One region of the Marinovum sp. PR37 genome, then DNA from elsewhere that is predicted to be linked to it. Evidence: riboswitches for the same ligand, from Rfam matches in the RefSeq annotation. Region 1 holds a riboswitch; the other holds the start of a gene.

Region 1 (7,481 bases):
ACGCCCACCGCGACGTCTTCGAAAAACTCTCGCAGTGACCGCTCTGGCGATCCGTTCCGCCACGGAAACTTCTGGCTAAGACCTTGGGGAGCATCGCTTTCCGGACGCTGCCCCCGGCTCCCTGCCGGAGCGGTTCGGCCCGGAGTCGACGATTTTCCCTTGATACTCTTATCCGCTCGCAGGAGGATGACCAGCGGTGATATCCTACGTATCGGACGCCGGGATCGGCAACCGGGCCACCGGGCGGGCCGGTCGTGGTGTCGTTTTCCGAGCCACAACGAGAGAGGGATGGGAGTGGACCAATCTGCGCGCGCGGCCGCTTCGGTCGATACGAGCCCCGACCTCGCGCCGGTGAATGCCGCACCCGCGGCAACGGCCGTGGCGCGCCCGGGTCGGCCCACCGCCTTGGGACTTGCGGCGGTCTATCTGCTTTATCTGCTGGCCGCCGGCTTCGGGCGCTGGATGATGGTGATCCCCGACATCCCGATCACGGTCTGGCCACCCAATGGCGTCATCCTTGCCATGTTGCTGACCAGCCCGCGGCAAAGCTGGCCGTGGTGGATCGCGGTGGCGGCACTGGGCGAGCTGACCGGCAACGCGCTGTGGTTCGGCAACCCGCTGCTCTGGGCACTGGGCTATGTCGGGGCGAATGCCGCGGCAGTTCTGGTGGCGGCCCTGTTGCTGGCGCCGTATCTCGGCGCACCGATTCGCCGGATCGACACGCTACGCCAGGTCCTGGCGCTGCTGGCAATCGGCGTGTTGGGCGCGCCGGTGATCAGCGCCACTCTCGGCAGCGCCATTGATGCACTTGTCGGCAAGAATCCTTTTGCCACCACCTGGCCCGTCTGGTGGCTGGGCGATGCCACCGGCATTCTGATCGCCACGCCGTTGGTGATTTCCGCCCACAACATCTGGCGCGAGCGTCCGCGGCCCGACAGCGCGCAGCTGCTCGAGGGGGCGGTGATCGGCCTGCTGCTTTTCGGGCTCACCTCGTGGGAAATGAGCACCGGCGCGGCGCATGCCTTTCTCTTGCCGCTGCCGGTTCTCTGGGCCGCCTTGCGGTTCGAATTCCGTGGCGCAACGCTGGCCGTTCTGGCGCTGGCGGTGGCCATCGCCGCCCATGCGCAGACCTTTGAGATCGCCGCGGTCTCGCCTTCGGGGCCGGTGCTGCCGCACACCCGGATGCAGGTGCTGTTGCTGGTCGCCGCCGCGACCGGGGTAATTGTCGCCGCAATCACCAGGCAGCAACGCCGGGCCGTTGCCGAACTGGCCGAGGTCAATGCCGCGCTCGAGGTGCGGATGGCCGAGCGCACCCGCGCCATCGAGGCCGCCGAAGAGCGGTTTCGCGCCACCTTTCAGAATGCCGGCGTCGGCATCAGCATCGTCGGCGGCAATGGCGTGCTGCTGCGCGTCAACGAAAGCCTGGCGCGGATGCTGGGCCGCGAGGTGTCCGAGATGGAGGGCGAGGCGCTTGACGATTTCACCCATCCCGACGATCTCACCCTGAACCACGAGGCCTGGAGCCGGCTGGCCTCGGGCGCGGCGGATGAATACGATCTTGAAAAGCGTTACCTGCATCGCGATGGCGCGGTGGTCTGGGGCCACACAACGGTCAGCTGTGTGCGCCATTCCGACGGCCGCATCGCCTATCTGATCAAGATCATTCAGGACATTACCGCCCGGCGCCGCTCTGACGAGGCGCGGCAGATGCTGATGCGCGAGGTCAACCACCGGAGCAAGAACCTGTTGTCCATCGTCCAGGTGATCGCCCGCCAGACCGCGGCGCATTCGCCCGAGGGGTTCGTCAAGATCTTTGGCGAACGGTTGCAGGCGCTGGCGGCCAATCAGGATCTGCTGGTCAACAACGAATGGCAGCGCATCAACCTCTCCGATCTGGTGACCAGCCAGCTCAGGCATTTCGGCACCATCGGCAGCCGCGTGATGATTTCGGGCCCGCCGGTGGTTCTGCCGCCGGCGGCGGCCCAGACCCTGAGCATGGCGCTGCACGAACTGGCCACCAACGCCGCCAAATACGGCAGTCTCAGCAATGAGGCCGGCCGGGTCGACATCGGCTGGGAGATCGACGGAAGCACGTTTCGCATGAATTGGCGGGAAACCGGCGGGCCGGAGGTCTGCCCGCCCCGGTCCAAGGGTTTCGGCTCGACCGTTCTCGACACGATGACCGCCTCGTCGATGTCGGGCGAAGTGCGGATCGACTATGCGCCACAGGGATTGGAATGGGAGCTGCGCTGCCCCCGCTCGGCCCTGGAGCAAGGGGCTGAAACGGGGCGTTTCGAGTAAAACTCAGCTAATACGTATACGTTTTTGGCAAAATATCTTGCAACTACTCTGAAAATGTATCCATAAAGTGCCGTCACGACCTGAACGGAACTTGCCATGGTTTCAGCGCTTACCGATCCAGCCTCGCTGGCCGCGATTGCCTTGGCCCTTCTGGCCGGTGGCATGCTCAAGGGCGCACTCGGCTTGGGCGCGCCGGTGATCGCGGTGCCGGTGATGGCCTCGTTCTTTGACGTGAAGCTGGCGGTGGCGCTGATGGTCCTGCCGAATTTCACCACCAATGTCTGGCAGCTCCGGGCGTTCGGCCGGGCGCGGCTTCCGGGGCGATTTCCCTGGGTCTTTGCCGGCGCCGGGGCGGCCGGGGTGGGCCTTGGCACGCTCATGCTGGTCTGGCTGAGCTCCGACACGCTCAAACTCATCCTGTCAGGGGCGGTGCTGGCCTATATCGGCCTACGGTTGCTGAGCCCGGCCTTCGCCCTTTCTTCCGCACGGGCCAACCGGCTGGCGGCGCCCATGGGCGCGCTCGGTGGGGTGCTGCAAGGTGCTGCCGGGATCTCGGCGCCGGTCTCGGTGAGCTTTCTCAATGCGATGCAACTGTCGCGACCGGTCTTCATTCCGACGATCTCGCTGTTCTTTGCCGCCACCACCGCGGTGCAGGTGCCGCTGTTGCTGGCTGCCGGCGTGATGACCCCGACGATCCTGTTGATCGGTGTCACCGCGCTGGTGCCGCTGTTTCTCGGCATGCGGATCGGTGGCTGGCTGGCCAAGTCGATCTCGGCCCGGAGCTTTGATCGGCTGATCCTGCTGATGTTGGCGGCATTGACGATCAAGCTCTCGACCGACGCGCTGTTGTAAGGCCTTGCGGCGGCGCACTGGCTTGCCCGGCGTCTTTACGGGCCTGCGGCGATCTGGGCCTCGACGGCGTGGAAATGATGCACCGGGCCGTGCCCTTCGCCCACATCGAGCCTGTCGGCGCCGCCGATGGCACCGGTGATATAGGCCTTGGCACGGCGCACCGCATGTTCGAGCGGGTGGCCCCGGCCCAGCCGCGTGGCAATGGCCGAGGACAGGGTGCAGCCGGTGCCATGGGTGTTGCCGGTGGCGATGCGCGGCGCCTCGAGCCAGATGTCAGCCGCCGAGGTGACCAGCAGGTCAGGACAGATCTCGCCGGCCAGGTGCCCGCCCTTGAGCAGCACCGCCCCCGACCCGAGCGCCAGCAGGGCCCGGGCCTGGGCGTGCATGTCCTCGCGGCTTTGGGCTTCGGCCTGGCCCAGCAGGTCGGCCGCCTCCGGCAGATTTGGCGTGACCAGCGCCGCCCGTGGCAGCAGCGTCTCGCGCAGGGCCATGACCGCTGTTTCGGCCAGAAGTCTGTCGCCGCCCTTGGCCACCATCACCGGGTCGAGCACGATCGGGCAGGCCAGCCCCTCGAGCGCGCCGGCCACGGCCCGGGTCAGCGCCACGTCGCCCAGCATGCCGATCTTGACCGCGTCGATGCGCACATCCGCGCGCAGCGCCGCGATCTGCGCCAACAGCATGTCGGGCGGACAGAGATGCACCGACGAGACCCCCCGCGTGTTCTGCGCGGTCAGCGCCGTGATGGCGGTCATCGCATAGCCGCCATTGGCCGAGATCGCCTTGATATCGGCCTGAATGCCAGCGCCGCCGGAACTGTCGGATCCGGCAATCGAGAGAATGTTGGGGATCATCAAAGCGCTCCTCATCTGCACCGGCAGAAGAGAGGATTGCAAAAGCCGGAACCTGCACCCCGGGGATTTGCGCGCCTTCCTCCGCCGGCATTATCCGGGTCAGGTTCCAAGGGTACATCTCAGCCCGTTTCCGGGCGCCCCTGTCGCAGTTGTAGCGGCATCGCATCGACGCATGGTGAGGTCAAGTGTGATGGGGCTTCAGCTTGCCAGCCCCAGGCGTTCCGATGACCCGACAAGGTGGCGGGTCATCGCGTCACATGCGCCCTGTTCATCTTGCGCCTCGACGCAGTCCAGAATGACCTGATGCTCTTGCGCTGCGATTTTCGTCGTCTCTTCAAAGATCTGTTTGTCTATGGCCAGGGCGATGCTGTTCTTGAGGGTTTGATCGATGTACGAGATGAACAACACCAGAAACGGGTTTTGGCTGGCTGCGGCAAGCGCCCGGTGAAAGCCGAAATCCGCTTCGATATAGCTTTCCGGGCTGGCCGTTTCGCTTTCCATGTCGTCGATCAGGGCGCGCAGCTTGGCCAGATCCTGCTCGCTGCGAAACTGCGCCGCCAGTCGCGCGGTCTGGCTCTCGAGGATATTTCGCACCTGGTACAGATGCCGGAAATCCTCGGGCTGGGACATTTGTTCCTCTGTGATGGACAGGAACCGGTTCTTGTCGGGCGCGCTGACAAAAACGCCGACACCCTGCCGCGAGGACAGCAACCCCTCGTGGCGCAGGCGCGACACCGCTTCACGCACCACGGCGCGGCTGACATCGTAGCGTTCGCAAAAGGCGCGTTCGGTCGGAAGCTTGTCTCCGGCAGCGAGTTCGCCCGACAGGATTTGTTCACGCAGGGCATCCGCCAGCATGGTTGGCAAATCGGCGCGGGAGGCGCGCAACGGCATCTTTGTGGTTCCCGGGTCCTCTGTCATTCGCCTGTCCTGACTAAACGCCCAACTTGATGTTAAGCCCCCCATCAATAACGAAATCGGCCCCGGTGTGAAACGCGCTTTCCGGGCCGGTCAGGTAAGAGACCAGGGCGGCGATTTCTTGCGTGGTGCCGACGCGCCCCACGGGATGGGCGTCGCCAAAGCCCTGCATGGTTGCCGCCGGGTCGCCATCGGCGGGTGTCAATTCGCGCGCGGCGAATTCCAGCAGGGGGGTCCGAACCGAGCCGGGGGAAGCGGAGTTGACCCGGATGCCATCACGCGCAGCATCCACCGCAAGGGCGCGCGTGAAGGCATGTATCGCGCCTTTGCTGGTCGCGTAGCCCAGCACGTTGTTCTGACACCTGTGCCCCTGCACCGAGGCAAAATTGACAACCGAGGCGGCGCCGGCCTTTTTCAGCAGCGGGTACAGGAAGTGCGCCATGTTGAAATACCCGCCAAGATTCACACCGATCACCCTTTGCCAATCGGCGGGGGTGGTGGTTTCGATTGTGCCGTAGGGTTGAATTCCGGCACAATTGATCAGGGCGTCCAGCTTGGGGATACGCGCGATCAATGATGCGGCAAACTGCGCAACGGCCCGATCATCCGAAACGTCGAGTTCGACAACAGCTGCCTCGGGCAGGGCCTCTTTGGCGACTGAATTGTCCTGAGCGTCGACGCCGCAAAGCGTGACCGCAAAGCCATCCTGGACAAGCCGCCGGGCCACGCCCAGGCCGATCCCGGCGGTTCCGGTGACAACGGCGTATTTTTCGACTGATCGGGCCATGATCACGCGCCCTTTCTCATCTTGAGGACGCCATCCTGCACCAAGCGGTCGACGATGATGGCAACGATAAGGACGAGGCCCTGAGCCACAAACTGCCAGAAGGGTTCGACACCCGCAAGGTTCAGCCCGTTTGCCAGCACACCGATAATCAGAGCGCCGATGACCGTGCCAAGGATACGACCCTCGCCACCCGACAGGCTGGTGCCGCCAATGATGATTGCGGCGATCACCTGAAGCTCAAATCCCACCCCGATATTGGGATCCCCGGAGCCCACGCGCGAGGACAGCACGACACCGGCGAGCGCGGCGGTCATGCCGCACATGACATAGAGCCAAAGCAGGGTCCGTTTGATGTTGATCCCGGACAAGCGCGCGGCCTCTTCGTTGCCGCCGATGGCATAGATCCGTTTGCCGAAGGTGGTGTAACTTGTCATCACATAGAACACCGCCACGACGATGCCCGCAATGACGATCGGCATCGGTAATCCCAGGACCTTGGCGGTTCCCAGAAAGCTCCAGCCGGATGGCAGGCCGACCAGAATGGCGCTGGGGCTGATCAGATACGCTGCGCCACGGGCAATATTCAGCATGCCGAGCGTCACGATGATCGGGCTGACGGCAAGCCCGGCGATGATCACGCCGTTTACGGCACCGACCGCCGCACCAAACAGAACCGCCAGCAGGAATGCGAGATACAGGGGCACGCCCGCCACGGCGAGCGAACCGGCGATTACCGAAGAGGCCGCCAACACGCTTCCGACTGACAGATCGAGCCCACGGGCAATCATAACCGTTGTCATGCCGCAGCTTGCGATGATGACAGGCGCCGCATTGCGCATCACGTTCTGAAAATTCGACACCGTCAGAAACCGGTCGGTCAGAGTGGCAAAGACACCGCACATCAAGACGAGCACGGCCAGCGTCGCGGCGGTCAGCACCATATTGCGGTTCGATAGGAATTTCTGGCCCATTCCGGCGGTGGAATGGGGCGTTGCGACATCGCTCATGGATGTTCTCCTGTCAGAATAGGGGTCGCAGCATGAAGCATTGACAGTTCGATGACCTGTTCTTCGGTTGCGTCACCGGAAAGCCCGCCGACGATTTCGCCGCTGTTCATGACGACGATACGATCCGCCAGCCCAAGCAGTTCGGGTAGCTCCGACGAGACAAAGACAACCGCGAGCCCTTGCTCGGCGAGGTCGTGAATGATCTGGTAGATTTCCTTTTTCGCGCCGACATCGACGCCGCGCGTGGGTTCATCCAGCAAAAGAACCCGCGTCTGACTGAGAAGCCATTTGCCGACGACGACCTTTTGCTGGTTGCCGCCGCTTAACGCGGAAATGGATTGTGTGACCGAAGCCGTGCGGACGCCCAGCATCTCGATGATCTTCTGGATCGCGTCCGGTCTCGGGCCGTCGTGGGCCCGGCGATTGACATATTGATCCCAGATGATCGCGGTATTGTCCGCCACCGAGAGAACCGGCACGATCCCGGCACTGCGGCGTTCCTCCGGCACCATGGCAAACCCGGCCTCGATTGCGGCGGGGATGGAATTGGGCGGCACGGGCGCGTTTTCGACCGTGACCGTGCCGCTGCTGACCCGGTCCGCGCCAAAGATCGCCCGCAGCAATTCCGTGCGCCCCGAGCCGACCAGCCCGGCAATGCCGAGTATCTCGTTCCGGCGAACCGTCAGATCGATATTGCGGATATGCGCATTGGACAGGCCGCGCACTTCCAGGACCGGAGCGCCGGGCTGGCTGTCACGCGCGGGG
Region 2 (7,481 bases), on a different contig from region 1:
GCAATCGCTCTACTGGATCGCCAAATACGTCCATCACGTCGCCCATTCCAGCGAACTGGTCCGGCTCGGCGTCTTCGAGCCAGAGGAATACGAGGGCTTCGTCAAAGCCGAGACCTTTCTCTGGGCCACCCGCTGCCACCTGCACCTCGTCTCCGGTCGACCACAGGAGCAACTGACCTTCGACCTTCAGGTCGAGGTCGCCGCCGCCATGGGCTATCAGGACACCGGCGGGCGCCGCGCGGTCGAGCATTTCATGCAGGATTTCTTCCTGCATGCCACCGAGGTCGGCGACCTGACCCGTATCTTCCTGACCGCGCTGGAGGCCGACCACACCAAGGGGCCGGCCCTGCTCGAACGGATTTTCACCCGGAAGACCAAGGTCAAGACCGGCTATACCGTCACCCATGGCCGGCTGGCGATTGCCGACGAAGCGGCGTTCCTGTCCGACAAGCTCAACATGCTGCGGCTGTTCGAAGAGGCGCTGCGCTCGGATCTGCTGATCCATCCGCATGCCATGCGGCTGGTGAAATCCAACCTGCAACTGATCGACGACGGCATGCGCCGCGACCCGGCGGCCAACAAGCTGTTTCTCGACCTGCTGCTGAAACACGGCAACCCCGAGCGGGCGCTGCGACGGATGAACGAGCTGGGCGTGCTCTCGGCCTTCATCCCCGAGTTCGCGCCGATCGTGGCAATGATGCAGTTCAACATGTACCATCATTACACGGTGGACGAACACACCATCCAGGTGATCCACCACCTGGCCGAGATCGAGCGCGGCGAGCTGGGTGAGGAGCTGCCGGTTTCGACCGAGATCATCGAGAAGGGCATCGACCGCCGGGTGCTCTATGTGGCCCTGCTGCTGCATGACATCGGCAAGGGCCGAGACGAGGATCATTCGATCCTCGGGGCACGGATCGCCCGCATCGTGGCACCGCGGCTGGGGCTGAACCGGAAAGACAGCGAAACCGTCGAATGGCTGGTACGCTATCACCTGCTGATGTCGGATATGGCGCAGAAACGCGACATCGCCGATCCCCGCACGGTGCGCGATTTCGCCAAGGCGGTGAAGTCGGTGGATCGGCTCAACCTGCTCTGCGTTCTGACGGTCTGCGACATCCGCGGCGTCGGCCCCGGCACCTGGAACAACTGGAAGGCGGCACTGCTGCGCGCGCTCTATCGCCAGACCCGGCGGGCGCTCGAGGACGGGATGGAGGCGCTCAACCGCGAGAACCGCGGCACCGAGGCCAAGAAGCACCTGCGCCGGGCGCTCACCAACTGGCCCCCCAAGGACATTAAGACCGAGACCGGACGGCATTATCCGCCATATTGGCAGGGTCTTCACATCACCGCGCATGTGGTCTTTGCCAATCTGCTGCGCGGGCTCGAGGATGACGCCATCGCCATCGACGTCCATCCCGACGAGGAGCGCGACGCCACCCGCGTCTGCTTTGCCATGGCCGATCACCCCGGCATCTTCAGCCGGATGTGCGGCGCGCTGTCTCTGGTCGGGGCCAATGTGGTCGATGCGCGGACCTTTACCACCAAGGACGGTTTCGCCACCGCCGCCTTCTGGATCCAGGACGCCGAGGGCGCGCCTTACGAGGCCAGCAAGCTGCCGCGCATGCGTTCGATGATCCACAAGACGCTGATGGGCGAAGTGGTCACCGGCGAGGCGATCAAGTCGCGCGACAAGATCAAGAAACGCGAACGCGCCTTCCGGGTGCCGACGCATATCACCTTCGACAACGACGGCTCCGAGATCTACACGATCATCGAGGTCGACACCCGCGACCGGCCCGGGCTGCTCTATGACCTGACCCGGACGCTGGCCAACAACAACGTCTATATCTCTTCGGCGGTGATCGCGACCTATGGCGAGCAGGTGGTCGACAGCTTCTACGTCAAGGACATGTTCGGCCTGAAGTTTCACGCGCCGTCAAAACAGAAGGCGCTGGAACGCAAGCTGCGCGAGGCGATCGAGAAAGGCGCGGAACGGGCCGCGTCCTGAGCCCAAAGGCAAACCGCGCCACCGCCGGCACGTCGCGACCCGCGCCCCGGACCTGATCCGGGGCGTCCGCAGCCACGCCGGCACGTCGAAACCGCGCGCAATCCAGCCGGCCATGAGGTCCCGGATCAGGTCCGGGACGGTGTCACATGGCTCAGCCGATGCGGCCCAGGGTGTCGCCCACGGCGCCGCCGATCTGGCCGCGATGCATCAGGATGTGATCGAGCAGGACGCAGGCCATCATCGCCTCACCCACCGGCACCGCGCGGATGCCGACGCAGGGGTCGTGCCTTCCCTTGGTGATGATCTCGGTCTCTTCGCCGCCCTTGGTGATCGTCTTGCGCGTGGTCAGGATCGAAGAGGTCGGCTTCACCGCAAACCGCACCACGATCTCCTGGCCGGTGGAAATGCCGCCCAGGATGCCGCCGGCGTGGTTCGAGGAATAGACCGGCCCGTCCGGCCCCATGAAGATCTCGTCGGCATTCTCGGAGCCGGTCAGCGCCGCCGTCGCCATGCCGTCGCCGATCTCCACCGCCTTGACCGCGTTGATGCTCATCATCGCGGTCGCCAGATCGGTGTCCAGCTTGCCATAGACCGGCGCGCCCAAGCCGGCCGGAGCGCCCTGCGCCACCACCTCGATCACCGCGCCCACCGAATTATGCACATCCTTGCGCAGATGGCCCAGATAGGCATCCCACTCCGGCACGGCCGCGGCATCCGGCAGCCAGAAATCGTTGTTGCCGATCTCGTCCCAGTCGAACCGCGATCGATCGATGTGTTTCTCGCCCATCTGCACCATGTAGCCGGTGATCTTCAGCCCCGGCAGCATCTGGTTCAACACCGCCCGCGCCACGCCACCGGCGGCCACCCGCGCCGCCGTTTCGCGGGCCGAGGACCGGCCGCCGCCGCGATAATCGCGGATCCCGTATTTCTGCCAATAGGTGATGTCGGCATGACCGGGGCGGAACTTCTCGACGATATCGCCGTAATCCTTCGACCGCTGGTCGGTGTTGCGGATCATCAGCTGGATCGGCGTGCCGGTCGACTTGCCCTCGAAGACGCCCGACAGGATTTCCACCGCGTCGGGTTCCTTGCGTTGGGTGGTGTTCTTGTTCTGCCCCGGCTTGCGCTTGTCCAGCCAGCGCTGAAGGAAGTCCGGATCGATCTCGATCCCCGGAGGGCAGCCATCCACCGTCGCCCCCAGCGCCGGCCCGTGGCTCTCGCCCCAAGTGGTGATGCGGAACATGCGGCCAAAGGTATTGTAGCTCATGTCAGACCCTCCATTTGCTCCTTCCCTAAGGCCCCGCCCGGCGACGCTCAAGCACTATTGGCTTGATGCGGCCCGGCCCGCACCCTAGGTATGAGGCCACCTCGGGGTGCTGGCGCAGTTCAAACCAGCTGAGATGCAAATCGCGAACCCGTTGAACCTGAACCGGCTAGAACCGGCGGAGGGAAGGTCGACCGCCCCGGCGCTCCCCCACTCCGCCCCGAACTGTGGAGAGACCCATGCTGGGACGCACCTTTGCCGCGGGCATGATCGCCGCCACCGCCACCATGGCGGCGGCCGAGACCCCCGTGCTGACCGTTTACGCAGGCGATTACTTCAAATCCGAATGGGGCCCCGGCCCCGGCATCGAGGCGGGGTTCGAGGCGCGCTGTGGCTGCGATCTGGTCTACAAGACCGGCGAACTGCTGCCCCGCATCCTGCTCGAAGGCGAACGCACCGAAGCCGACGTGGTGATCGGCCTCACCTCCGACGTCACCAAGAAGGCGCGCGAAAGCGGCCTCTTTGCGCCGCATGGCCTCGACACCTCGGCCCTGACCCTGCCGGTCGCCTGGCAGGACGACACCTTCCTGCCGTTCAACTACGGCCACACCGCCTTTGTCTACAACAAGGAGAAGGTGGCCACCCCTCCGGCCAGCTTCGACGATCTGCTGAATGCCCCCGACGACCTGCGGCTGGTGATCCAGGATCCGCGGTCCTCGATCTCGGGCCTTGCGCTGGTGCTCTGGGTGCATGCCGTCTATGGCGACGAGGCCGAGGCCGCCTGGGCCAAGCTCGCCCCTAAGATCGTCACCGTCACCAAGGGCTGGTCGGAGAGCTACGGCCTGTTCACCGATGGCGAGGCCGACATGGTGCTGAGCTACACCACCTCGCCGGCGTATCACATCATCGCGGAAGAGGATGACACCAAGGCGGCGGCGATCTTTCCCGAAGGCCATTACTTCATGGTCGAACTCGCCGCCAAGCTGGCCACCACCGACAACCCCGAACTCGCCGATCAATTCATGGCCTATGTCCTGACCGAAGACTTCCAGTCGATGATCCCGACCTCGAACTGGTCGCTCCCCTCGGCGCTGCCGCAGGAGAAATGGCCCGAAGGGTTCCGCGCGCTGCCGATGCCGGAAAAGGTGCTGTTCTACAACGAGGACGAGGCCGCCGCGCTGCGTGACGAGGCCATCGAGGCATGGCGCAGCGCGCTCTCCCGCTGAGCTCTTTGCCCCGGTCCGGGGCGGGGCTCTGGGCGCTCCTGGTCGCGGGGCTGGTGATCGGCCCGGTGACCGCGGTGATCTGGCGCGCCGGTGGGCTCGGCGCGCTCGGGCCGGCCGATTTCGACGCGCTCTGGTTCACCCTCTGGCAGGCGGCGGTCTCGGCCGGGCTCAGCGTGGCGCTGGCGGTGCCGGTGGCGCGCGCCTTGTCGCGCCAGCGCTTCCCCGGTCGCGGGGCGCTGATCGCCCTGCTGGGCGCGCCCTTCATTCTGCCGGTGATCGTCGCGGTGCTGGGCCTTCTGGCGGTGTTCGGCGGCAACGGTCTGGTCAACCAGCTCACCGGCGCGCTCGGCCTGCCGCGCATCGACATCTATGGCTATCACGGCGTGATCCTGGCGCATGTCTTCTTCAACCTGCCGCTGGCCACCCGGCTGATCCTGCAAGGCTGGCTTGCCATCCCGGCCGAGCGCTTCCGCCTCGCCGCCTCGCTCGACGCGCCGGTCGGGCGTCTTCTGGAACGTCCGATGCTGCGCCGCATCGCGCCCGGCGCCTTCGCGGTGATCTTCGTGATCTGCCTGACCTCCTTTGCCGTCGCACTGACCCTGGGGGGCGGGCCGCGCGCCACCACGGTGGAACTGGCGATCTACCAGGCCTTCAAGTTCGACTTCGATCTCGCCAAGGCGGCGACGCTGGCGCTGGTGCAGCTGGCGCTGGGCATCGCCTCGGCACTGGCGCTGTTGCTGCTCTCGCCGCCCGACGGTTTCGGCGCCGGCCTCGACCGCCTCCAGGCCCGCTGGGACGGCCGGAGCCGGCCCGCCCGGCTGGGCGACGCGCTCTGGATCGGTTTCGCCGCGCTCTTCCTGCTGACCCCGCTGGCGATGATCGTGCTGGCCGGGCTGCCCGGCCTGATGGTCCTGCCGGTCGAGACCTGGCAGGCCGCTCTGCGCTCGGTCTCGGTGGCCCTCGGCGCCACCGCGCTCACCCTGGTGCTGGCCCTGCCGCTGGCCACTAGGGCCGGCGAACTGGCCGGCCTGCTCGGCGTCGCGGTCTCGGGTCTGGTGCTGGGCACCGGGCTGTTCCTCATCGTCCAGCCGCTGATGCGCCCGGCCGAGGCCGCCCTGCCTGTCACCCTGCTGGTCAATGCGCTGATGGCCTTGCCCTTCGTCCTGCGCATCCTGCGCCCGGAACTCGACGCCGCCCGCGCCGATTTCGGCCGCCTGGCCGCCACCTTGGGCATCACCGGCTTCGCTTTGTGGCGCATCGTGCTGCTGCCGCGCCTGCGCCGGCCGCTGGGCTTTGCCGCCGGGCTGACGGCGGCGCTGTCGATGGGCGATCTCGGGGTCATTGCGCTGTTTGCCGATGGCGAACACGCCACCCTGCCGCTGCAACTCTACCGATTGATGGCCGCCTACCGGATGGAGGCCGCCCAAGGCGCGGCCCTGCTGCTTCTGACCCTCAGCCTCGGGCTGTTCTGGCTGTTCGACAAGGGCGGGCGCGCCAATGCTTGAGCTGCGCCGGATCGCCTATCACCAGGAGGATTTCCACCTCACCGCCGACACCCGCATCAGCGCCGGGTTCACCGCGCTGATCGGCCCCTCGGGCGCCGGCAAGTCCACCCTGCTCAACATGATCGCGGGCTTTCTCGCGCCGACCTCCGGCCAGGTGCTCTGGGACGGGCAGGAGATTTCCGGCCTGCCGCCGGCGAAACGTCCGGTGAGCATCCTGTTCCAGGACAACAATCTCTTTCCGCATCTCACTGTCCGCGCCAATCTGGCGCTTGCGATGACCACCCGCCGCCCCGACGCGGACCAGCTCGCGCGCATCGAGGCGGCGCTGGCGCAGGTCGGCCTCGGCGGCATGGGCGGGCGCAGGCCGGCGGCGCTCTCGGGTGGCCAGCAGGGCCGTGCGGCGCTGGCGCGGGTGCTGCTTCAGGACCGCCCGCTGATGCTCCTGGACGAGCCGTTCTCGGCTCTGGGTCCGGCGCTGCGCAGCGAGATGCTGGATCTGGTCGCCCGGCTGGCGGCAGAGCAGGGCATCCGGGTGCTGATGGTCAGCCACGCCCCCGAAGACGCCCGCCGGGTCGCCGATGAGGTGGCGCTGGTCTCGCAGGGCGCGCTGCACCCGCCGCAGCCCACCCAGGGCTTCTTCGCCACGCCGAGCAAACAGCTGCAAGCCTATCTCGGCGACGGCTGAGCCCCTTTCCAAGGCTTCTTCTCTTTGAAAAGACGCCTGGGGGTGTGGGGGCAAAGCCCCCACCCCGGTCGGCGTGCGCAGGCACGGCGACAACAAAAAAAGCCCCGCCGAAGCGGGGCCTTTCGGAATGATATCGGCCGAGCCTCAGGCCTTGGTGCGGTTCTTGACCGGCTTCCAGATGCGCTTGTTGGTCAGGTAGAGCAGCACCGAAAGCAGCACGAGGAACAGGACGCCAGTCAGACCGGCCTGCTTGCGCGCCATCATCTTCGGCTCCGCCGTCCACATCAGGAAGGCAGAGACGTCTTCGGCCAGGGCCTGTTGGTCATTGGAATGACCGTCGGCGTAATCCACCAGCCCGTCGTCCAGCGGCGGCGCCATGGAAATCCAGCCGCCCGGAAAGGCGGTGTTTTCATACAGCGTCACGCCAGCCTCGGTCTTTTCCTCGCCGGTATAGCTGGTGAGGATCCAGGTGATGTACTCCGCGCCGCCCATGCCATTGAAGAGCTGGCTCAGGCCGGTGCCATAGGGGCCGTGAAAGCCGGCGCGCGCCTTGGCCATCAGCGACAGGTCGGGCGCGCCAACGGCGGTGTTGGCCGGGAAGTTGTCGGTCTGTTTCGCCGGGCGGAAATCATCCAGCTCGGCGTCGAACACCTCGAAGTTCTGGGCCGCATAGGCGCGGACCTGATCTTCGGGCAGGTGCGGGCCGCCTTCGTCCGCAAGCGTGCGGATCGGCACATATTGCAACCCGTGGCAGGCGGCGCAGACCTCGGTATAGACCTGAAGGCCGCGC

Evidence for each region. A riboswitch is a leader RNA that binds a small molecule or an ion and turns the genes downstream of it on or off. The one in region 1 is predicted to bind thiamine pyrophosphate.
Region 2: linked by a shared signal. The riboswitch ahead of thiB (thiamine ABC transporter substrate binding subunit) and the one ahead of thiD (bifunctional hydroxymethylpyrimidine kinase/phosphomethylpyrimidine kinase) in region 1 are both predicted to bind thiamine pyrophosphate.

What each region holds. Positions count from the first base shown of each region.
Region 1 is NZ_JARAML010000029.1:29,015-36,495, forward strand. Features, by position in the region: gene PVW49_RS19925 (hypothetical protein) at 1-38, shown strand, start outside; gene PVW49_RS19930 (sensor histidine kinase) at 295-2,301, shown strand; gene PVW49_RS19935 (sulfite exporter TauE/SafE family protein) at 2,398-3,153, shown strand; gene thiD (bifunctional hydroxymethylpyrimidine kinase/phosphomethylpyrimidine kinase) at 3,189-4,004, opposite strand; TPP riboswitch at 4,064-4,156, opposite strand; gene PVW49_RS19945 (FadR/GntR family transcriptional regulator) at 4,203-4,925, opposite strand; gene PVW49_RS19950 (SDR family NAD(P)-dependent oxidoreductase) at 4,939-5,709, opposite strand; gene PVW49_RS19955 (ABC transporter permease) at 5,712-6,716, opposite strand; gene PVW49_RS19960 (sugar ABC transporter ATP-binding protein) at 6,713-7,481, opposite strand, start outside.
Region 2 is NZ_JARAML010000011.1:18,761-26,241, forward strand. Features, by position in the region: gene PVW49_RS11060 ([protein-PII] uridylyltransferase) at 1-2,011, shown strand, start outside; gene aroC (chorismate synthase) at 2,163-3,278, opposite strand; TPP riboswitch at 3,371-3,479, shown strand; gene thiB (thiamine ABC transporter substrate binding subunit) at 3,515-4,501, shown strand; gene PVW49_RS11075 (thiamine/thiamine pyrophosphate ABC transporter permease ThiP) at 4,477-6,006, shown strand; gene PVW49_RS11080 (thiamine ABC transporter ATP-binding protein) at 5,999-6,691, shown strand; gene PVW49_RS11085 (cytochrome c1) at 6,836-7,481, opposite strand, start outside.